4 regions of the Lysinibacillus sp. BNK-21 genome follow, and region 2 is predicted to be linked to each of the others. Evidence: riboswitches for the same ligand, from Rfam matches in the RefSeq annotation. Region 2 holds a riboswitch; each other region holds the start of a gene.
What was found. A riboswitch is a leader RNA that binds a small molecule or an ion and turns the genes downstream of it on or off. The one in region 2 is predicted to bind thiamine pyrophosphate.

Region 1: another riboswitch for thiamine pyrophosphate. It lies ahead of thiC (phosphomethylpyrimidine synthase ThiC); the one in region 2 lies ahead of thiT (energy-coupled thiamine transporter ThiT).
Region 3: another riboswitch for thiamine pyrophosphate. It lies ahead of thiM (hydroxyethylthiazole kinase); the one in region 2 lies ahead of thiT (energy-coupled thiamine transporter ThiT).
Region 4: another riboswitch for thiamine pyrophosphate. It lies ahead of ACMGGO_RS10375 (ABC transporter substrate-binding protein); the one in region 2 lies ahead of thiT (energy-coupled thiamine transporter ThiT).

Annotation. Positions count from the first base shown of each region.
Region 1 is NZ_JBLQTS010000001.1:4,301,224-4,303,430, reverse strand. It holds gene ACMGGO_RS21610 (AEC family transporter) at 1-877, shown strand, start outside; TPP riboswitch at 938-1,052, shown strand; gene thiC (phosphomethylpyrimidine synthase ThiC) at 1,193-2,207, shown strand, end outside.
Region 2 is NZ_JBLQTS010000001.1:478,580-480,786, forward strand. It holds gene ACMGGO_RS02345 (DUF4870 domain-containing protein) at 41-364, opposite strand; TPP riboswitch at 490-597, shown strand; gene thiT (energy-coupled thiamine transporter ThiT) at 731-1,291, shown strand; gene map (type I methionyl aminopeptidase) at 1,454-2,207, shown strand, end outside.
Region 3 is NZ_JBLQTS010000001.1:1,030,980-1,033,186, forward strand. It holds gene thiD (bifunctional hydroxymethylpyrimidine kinase/phosphomethylpyrimidine kinase) at 1-638, opposite strand, end outside; gene thiM (hydroxyethylthiazole kinase) at 626-1,393, opposite strand; TPP riboswitch at 1,477-1,574, opposite strand; gene mbcS (acyl-CoA synthetase MbcS) at 1,765-2,207, shown strand, end outside.
Region 4 is NZ_JBLQTS010000001.1:2,036,881-2,039,087, forward strand. It holds gene parC (DNA topoisomerase IV subunit A) at 1-830, shown strand, start outside; TPP riboswitch at 939-1,049, shown strand; gene ACMGGO_RS10375 (ABC transporter substrate-binding protein) at 1,203-2,198, shown strand; gene ACMGGO_RS10380 (thiamine-binding protein) at 2,200-2,207, shown strand, end outside.

The sequences.
Region 1 (2,207 bases), 3.8 Mb from region 2:
ACTTTTAATAGGCGCTATACTACAAAAGAAATTTCGCTTTAATTTAAAAGCATTGTCTCAGCTTATTACATATTGCTTTATGCCAGCAGCTGTTTTTGTAAATTTATATGAAACACATGTGGAATTAACTGTACTGGGAGAGGTCGGATTATTTATTGTACTCTTTATCGGTAGTCAAATGATACTCAGTCACTTTATGGCAAAAGGGTTAGGTTTAGCTAGAACAGAGGCTGCTGTCTTTAAAAATAGTGTTGTGCTCATTAACTCGGGTAATTACGGTATTCCAGTGGCTCAAATGATATTTGCCACGCAACCTATTGGAGTAGCCATTCAGGTCATGCTCGTAATCTTTCAAAATATGACTACGTATACATATGGTTTATACAATTTAATTTCTTCTACAAAGTCAGGTATGACAATCATCAAGGATTTCTTTAAAATGCCTATTATTCATGCGCTGATTATAGGTGTCGCTATGAATTATTTTGATATCGGTATACCACAGTTTATCAAAATACCAGTAGAACATGTGGCAGATGGATTTATTGCTGTGGCTCTAATTACTTTAGGTGCGCAATTATCACAACTAGAGATGAAATCAATGTTTAATAAAACCGTCTTTATCAGCTGTTTTACGCGACTAATTATTGGACCATCTGTTGCATTGGCCATTATTTATATATTGGGATTAGATGGAGTCGTCGCACAATCACTCTTTATAGCTAGTGCCTTTCCAACATCCCGCAATAGTTCTAGTCTAGCATTGGAATATGATGTAGAATCAGCAACAGCCGCGCAAGCTGTTTTATTTTCAACCATTGTAAGCTGTATAACTGTAACCATTGTGATCTATTTTGCAGAAGTATTATTTACCTAGTAAGATAAAAAATAACTTCCATCTCTTAGTATTATCTGCTACACTAGCATCAAACTAAATAGTATTAACTAGGGGAGTCTGATGAGTCAGGCTGAGAGGGAAACGCTACGAAGTTTCTTGACCCTTTGGACCTGATCTGGCTCATACCAGCGTGGGAAAGTTAAGAAGCTATTGCAGAGTATGCAATCAATAGACCTTTACATTCGTGGCCGGATCCAAATAATTATTTTGGATTCGGCCTTTATTTTTTGGATTGTTGGGGTGAGCTAGAATCGGTCCTTATATCAAAATAAATTTAAGGGAGAGAAGTAGCTCATGTCAGCAATTAGTGAAAAGAATATTACCATTATTTCCGGCTTTGAAGGAAGCAAAAAAGTATATGTGGAAGGATCACGCCCAGATATTCTAGTACCTATGCGAGAAATTGCATTAAGTCCGACAACAGGCAGTTTTGGAAATGAAGAAAATGCTCCTATTCGAGTATATGATACAAGTGGGCCCTATACAGATCCAGCCTACCAAGTAGATATTACGAAAGGTTTACCTGCCTTACGAAATGCATGGATTCAAGAGCGAGGGGATGTAGAAGCATATGAGGGACGCTCCATTAAACCGGAAGATAATGGCTTTCGTCATGTTGATGACCCGCGTATTCAAGAAAATGTCTTCCCTGAGTTGGCGAGAAAGCCTTTGCGTGCTAAAAAAGGTAAAAATGTGACACAGCTTCACTATGCACGAAAGGGAATTATAACGCCTGAAATGGAGTTTGTAGCGATTCGTGAAAATATGGATCCTGAATTTGTACGTTCAGAAATTGCAGCTGGGCGTGCTATAATGCCTTCTAATATTAATCACCCTGAGGCAGAGCCAATGATTATTGGGCGTAATTTTCATGTAAAGATCAATGCGAATATCGGGAATTCTGCTGTATCTTCTTCCATTGCAGAAGAAGTTGAGAAAATGACCTGGGCAACTCGATGGGGCGCAGATAATATTATGGATTTATCGACTGGTAAACATATTCATACAACTAGAGAATGGATTATTCGAAATGCTGCAGTGCCAGTGGGAACAGTGCCAATTTATCAGGCTTTAGAAAAGGTAAATGGTGTAGCAGAGGATTTAACGTGGGAGGTTTATCGTGATACTCTCATAGAACAAGCCGAGCAGGGTGTAGATTACTTCACCATTCATGCAGGTGTCCTTTTACGCTATGTACCACTAACAGCAAATCGTGTGACAGGTATTGTATCTCGAGGTGGCTCTATAATGGCACAGTGGTGTTTATATCATCATCAAGAGAATTTCCTGTATACACACTTTGAGGAAA
Region 2 (2,207 bases):
TTTACAATTACTACTACCTGTTTCACTTAAAAATAAAACATTAACGGATAACACGAACAGCCTGAATTATATTCCAAATCACAATACCGAGTGAGACGAGAGCATAGATGGCGAATGAAGCAAACCAAATAATCATCACTGTCTTGTTACTGGAGGTTGGATCTAAACTAAATGTAGAAAAAACAAAGACAATAAAGAATAGAATGCCAAAAACAAAGGGTATTAAATGAGAGACAAGTGCACGAATCGAATGGCTTTTTACATCACTGTCTTTTGTCACGAAATATACAATTAATGGAACGATAAAAGGGGCGAAGAAAATACTAAGATAACTAAAGGCAGCTAAAATTTTTTGATTCTCCATAGTTGTACCTCCTTTTTAAATATTTACGCATGAAAAACAGCAAAGTTTCAAAAAAATGATGTATGGAAGGTTGTAATCCTTCAATCCATTGCGTACAATGAGAGTGTTCAAATAAATTCAGATGTAACGACCACAAGGGGAGCTGATGATGTCAGCTGAGACTGGGCACGTAATGCCTTGACTCTTCGAACCTGTAAGTTAACGCTTGCGTAGGGATGTGGATAGAAACCGACACTTGTACGATGTGAGGCTCTGTCCTGACATCGTTTTTTCGTCCTTAAAGGAAAAAGGTGTCAGAAAGAGACATATCAGCGCTTTTCTATTCCTGCTCTTGTATCCTACATCGGAACAAAGGAGAGAATATGTATGGACAAAAAAAGACTATTAATGCTAGTGGAGATTGCGATTTTTGCAGCGATAGGTCTCGTACTGGATCAGGTTTCCTTTAAAGTATGGGCACAAGGCGGCTCAGTTAGTCTTGTTATGGTACCGATTATGTTAATAGCATTTCGCTGGGGCTTAGTAGCTGGTCTTACTACGGGACTACTTGTGGGTGTTATGCAAACAATGTTTGGTTCTTATATCGTGCACTGGCTACAAGGATTACTGGATTATGGCGTTGCTTTTACTGTTGTAGGATTAGCGGCGGTTGTACGTGGACCAGTGTTAGACGCTGCTAAACATATGAACAAAACAAAAATGGCACTTTATATAATCATAGGTACCGTTTTCGCAGGCTTCTTACGATACACAGCACATACAATTGCTGGTGCTGTATTTTTTGCCGAATATGCGGGTGACCAAAATGCATGGATTTATTCCATCATCTACAATGGTACATATATGCTACCAGCAACCATTTTAACGGCTATCGTTGGTGTTCTTTTATTCACAGCCGCTCCCCAATTAATGCAAAGAAAAGCTTAATGCTAGTCCCTTCACAGGAGTGGAGGGACTTTTTTGTCGTGAATAACTCTTTTAGCACTTTGCAAAGTAGGAAAGCATACAATATTTAAAGCGTTTATCGTTATACGCATAAAAAGTTATGTTATATTAAAGAATAGATATTAGATGAAAGGGACGTTATACATGATTGTAAAAACGCAAGAAGAGATTGAAGCTTTTAAAAAAATAGGACGCATTTGTGCTGAAATTCGCGAAGCAATGAAAGCTGCCACAAAACCAGGTGTTACAACACTTGAGCTTGATGAAATTGCTGGTCGCATGTTTGCAGAGGCTGGCGCTATTTCAGGACCAAAGGGAGAATATGATTTTCCAGGGTATACATGTATTAGCGTCAATGAAGAAGTAGCACATGGTATTCCAGGAAAGCGTGTTATTCAAGAGGGAGATATCGTAAATATTGATGTTTCAGGCTCTTTAAATGGCTATTTTGCTGACACAGGTATTTCATTTGTTGTGGGTGATGGCTATGAGGACAAAGAAAAGCTTTGCCGTGTTGCTAAAAGTGCCTTTGATCGAGCAATGACAAAGGTAAAGGCTGGATCTAAATTAAATCAAATTGGTAAAGCTGTTGAACGCGAGGCAAATGCTAATGGGTTAACTGTTATTATGAATTTAACAGGTCATGGCTTAGGTCAATCTTTACATGATGAACCAAACCATATTTTAAATTATTACGATGCATGGGATTCTACTATTATGAAAGAAGGTATGGTCCTTGCGGTTGAGCCATTTATCTCAGCAAATGCAGAGCATATCGTAGAAGCAGGTGATGGCTGGACATTCGTGACACCTGATAAATCACTTGTAGCTCAAATCGAACATTCAGTCATTGTAACAAAAGATAAACCAATTATCTTAACGTCATTAGACGAAGAAT
Region 3 (2,207 bases), 550 kb from region 2:
AATGTACATCCAGTACCATGCGTATTTTTTGTTTGGATTCGTGGAGACTGCAAAGAAAAAGAACGTCCATTTTTGCAAAATACATAATCAATGGCATAAAGTGGATCTGCTAAATGACCACCTTTAATGATGACACATTGTACACCTAGCTGTAACAAGCTTTGAGCTACTTCTTTCATATCTTCAAAATGATGAATAGATCTCCCAGTAAGTGTCTCTGCCTCGGGTATATTGGGCGTAACAACCGTAGCAAGTGGTAATAAAGTTGAGCGTAAGGCATCGATAGCTTCTTGCTGTAATAGGCTTTCCCCACCTTTTGCAATCATCACCGGATCAACAATCAGTGGAATGTTTAGCTCCCTGATCTTGTGTGCAATTGCTTTGATAATTTCTGAGGAATAAAGCATTCCTGTTTTAATCGCAGCGATTGGAAAATCTTCTACTAAGGCCTCTAATTGTTTTTTTATAAAGGAAACGTCAATAGGGCAAACACCTGTTACACCCAAAGTATTTTGAGCAGTTAGAGCAGTAATAACAGAAGTACCGAACACTTCTAATTCCTGAAATGTTTTTAAATCAGCCTGTATACCCGCGCCTCCACCACTATCTGAGCCAGCGATTGTTGTTACAATATGCATGAAGCTGCACCATCCTTTGATAAGCGATGTATAGCATTGAGTAAGGCTATTTGAAAATCACCAATGTCTGCAGTAAATGCGGATGCCAGTACACCTGCTTTTTTATAGTAAGTAAGTGTTTCTGTTAATTGTTGGTAAGGATTATGGCTTACACTATAGGCTGCGCCACAAATTGCGCTAAGTAAACAACCTGTACCCGTTACTTCCGTCATTTGTGGATGACCACCAGCGATCCATTGGCTATGCTTGCCATCAGTTATAAAATCGCGTTCTCCTGTGACAATAACAATGCATTGATAGCGTTGAGCCAATGATGTGGCTTCTAATTCCATAGCGATAGTGCCATGACCACTATCGACACCCTTTTGTTGCCAATTTACACCAACTATTGCTGCTAGCTCGCCGAGATTACAGCGAATCACGGCAAAGTGTATGTTTTCAAGTAAGTATCTTACGGTTTCCTTACGATAAGTTGTGGCTCCAACTCCGACAGGATCTAAAATAACAGGAATACCAAGTTTATTGGCTTTTTCACCTGCTAAAAACATGGCACTTTTTGTGCGATCATTAAGTGTTCCAATATTAATTAATAATGCTTGAGCAATGGCCACCATCTCCTCTACCTCTTGGTAGTCATCGGCCATTACTGGTGAAGCACCTATCGCTAATAAACCATTTGCTTGAAAATTTGCCACTACATAATTGGTTATACAATGGATAAGTGGTTGCTGTTGACGAATTGTTTGAAAAATCATTGTAGTCCTCCTTTAGGGATGGACGTAAGCATGCAAAAAAGGCTCTTTTTGTGTAAAAATGCACGAAAAGAGCCTTTCATCTGAAAACGATGTTTATTGCTCCCTACGTCAGTATTAACTAACAGGTTCAAAGGGTCAGGTTTTACCTTCTCAACTCTTACGAGTCCCCCTGCAATCTTGCTTTTAGTTGACCAAAATGTACCATACTTTTCATTTGTATTCAATAGCAAGTTTTCCTATAGATAAAATGTGACCGATGCCATATAGGAGGGTATGATAGTTGTCATGACTTTACCGAAATTAAGCACAAACCATTGAAAATGCTGAAAAAAGAGTTTTATAATGTGTCATAACAAAAGGGGGCAATTGCCATGAAAAGACAAGATTTAGTTGCACCAGAATGGTATAACATAGTAGAGGAAATTGAAAAATATGCTCAGGATGCAGCCAAAAATGCTTTAATCATTTATGAAGAAAACCAAGACATCCAATGTATTACATATGCACATTTATTGGAAAAAGCAAATCAAGTAGCACATGTATTCACCAAGCAAGGTTTAAAGAAAGGTGATGTCATTTTAGTAATGGTACCACGTTCGGTTGAAGCATATATTGTGTATATTGCTGCATTGAAAGCGGGTTTAACTATTATTCCAAGTTCTGAGATGTTAAGAACAAAGGATATTGAGTATCGAATTCATCATGCAAATGCTAAAGCAGTTATTGCATTTGAACCCTATATTGAACAGTTCGATAAAGTGGGAAATTTACAAGACATACTGCAATTTGTTATAGGGAATGCACATGAACCTTG
Region 4 (2,207 bases), 1.6 Mb from region 2:
ATTATTTATTGTATGAAGCAAATTTAAATACTCAGCACCATCTACTGCTTTTCACAAATCGAGGCAATTATATTTATCAGCCTGTTCATGAGCTGCCTGATATACGCTGGAAGGATCTCGGCCAGCATATTTCAAGTATTGTACCAACAGGGGAAGATGAATCGATTATTGCGGTTTATGGTTTCGAAACATTTGACCAGCCAAATACGTATGTCTTCACAGCCACAAAAGATGGCCAAATTAAGCGCTCACCACTCGCAGACTATGCGGTAACGCGTTATTCAAAGCCAATTAAAACGATGAATGTCAAGGCTGGTGATGCGATGATCTATGCATCATTTGTGACTGATGACGTGGAGCTGATGCTCACAACAGATACAGCCTATGCGATTCGTTTCCCAATGGAGGAACTACCTGTAACAGGTGTGAAAACAGGTGGTGTGAAAGGGATCACACTAAAAGATGGAGAAGCCTTAGTTGGCGTCAATGTATTACAGCCAGATGTTACCCACTATGTAGTGATTGTGACACAGCGTGGGGCCGTGAAGAAAATGAATGTCGCTGAAGTTGAAGTAGCAAGTCGTGCAAAACGTGGACTAAAAGTATTAACAGAGTTAAAAGCAAACCCTCACCGAATTGTGGCAGTTGTTCAAGCAACAGACGAGGAGCAGGTTGTGATTGAAACTGAAAAAGGTGTTCAAGAGATGATTGACGTACAAGCATTGTCTCGTGCGGATCGCCATTCCAATGGTTCATTTAAAGTGGATATTGCAACAGATGGAGCAATTTCTCATGTTGTAACAGCCAAAAAAGAACAGAAACCAAGCTAATAGCATGCCCAGCCTCTTAGGAGCGCTGGGCTTTAAGCTCTATTCAAAAATAGCACCTTGTCATTTAAGTGAAACTATGGGTATAATAATCATCGAAAAGTTCATAGCGAAAGAATGTAGGGGGGCTAGTAATTGCTAGCTGAGATTGTGTCCGGTAGACGCTGACCCTTTGAACCTGATTTGGCTCGTACCAGCGTAGGGAACATCTATTCAAAAAGCAAAGTTTTGAAGATTGATTGCAATACGTCTGGGAGGAATCCTAGGCGTTTTTTTATGTTTTCAAGCAACAGCTTGCCAACATTGTATACGCTTTCTTCTGGTGACAACATTCATTCATGAACACTTTCATATTACAAACTGGGAGGCTTTCGCATGAAAAAATGGTTTTTTATTTTATTGGCAGCACTATTGACATTAGTAGGCTGTAGTGACAAGGATGACAAGCAGGCTGCAGACAAGCTGAAAAAGGTGTCTGTGGTACTGGATTGGACGCCGAATACAAATCATACAGGACTATATGTTGCCAAAAAACTCGGTTATTTTGAGGAACAGGGTTTAGATGTTGATATTATTATGCCTGGTGAGGCGGGCGCAGATCAGCTTGTTGCTTCTGGAAAGGCGGATTTTGGCGTGAGCTATCAGGAAGGCATAACACAGGCACGAGTACAGGATGTGCCGCTGGTCTCCATCGCAGCAATTATACAGCATAATACATCTGGCTTTGCTTCTATTGCTTCGAAGGGCATTACATCGCCAAAGGATTTTGAAGGTAAAACCTATGGTGGTTGGGGCGCGCCATTAGAGCAAGCCGTTTTACAATCACTCATGCAAAAAGAAAAGGCAGATATTAATAAGCTAGATATCGTCAATGCAGGCGATTTAGATTTCTTCACAATGATGGAAAAAGATATTGATTTTGCTTGGATTTATTATGCATGGACAGGAATTGAAGCTGAGCTGCGTGGGGAAAAGATCAATATGCTATATCTTACAGATTATAGTGATCAATTAGATTATTATACGCCAGTTTTAGCTACAAATGAAAAAATGATACAGGACAATCCTGATGTTGTTAAAGCCTTTGTGGCAGCTGCATCGAAGGGCTATGAATACGCAATTGAAAACCCAAGTGAAGCGGCTGATATTTTAATCGAAGCAGCTCCTGATTTAGATAAAGCGTTGGTGCAAAAAAGTCAGGAATGGCTGGCCGATAAATACCAGGACGATGCCAAGCAATGGGGAGAGCAAAAGCTTTCGGTGTGGGAAAATTACGCGAAATGGATGTCTAGCAATCAAGTATTAGAGGGCGAATTTGATGCGAAAAAAGCCTTTACTAATGATTTCTTACCTAAAAAGGAGGCCAAATAAGATGGCAAA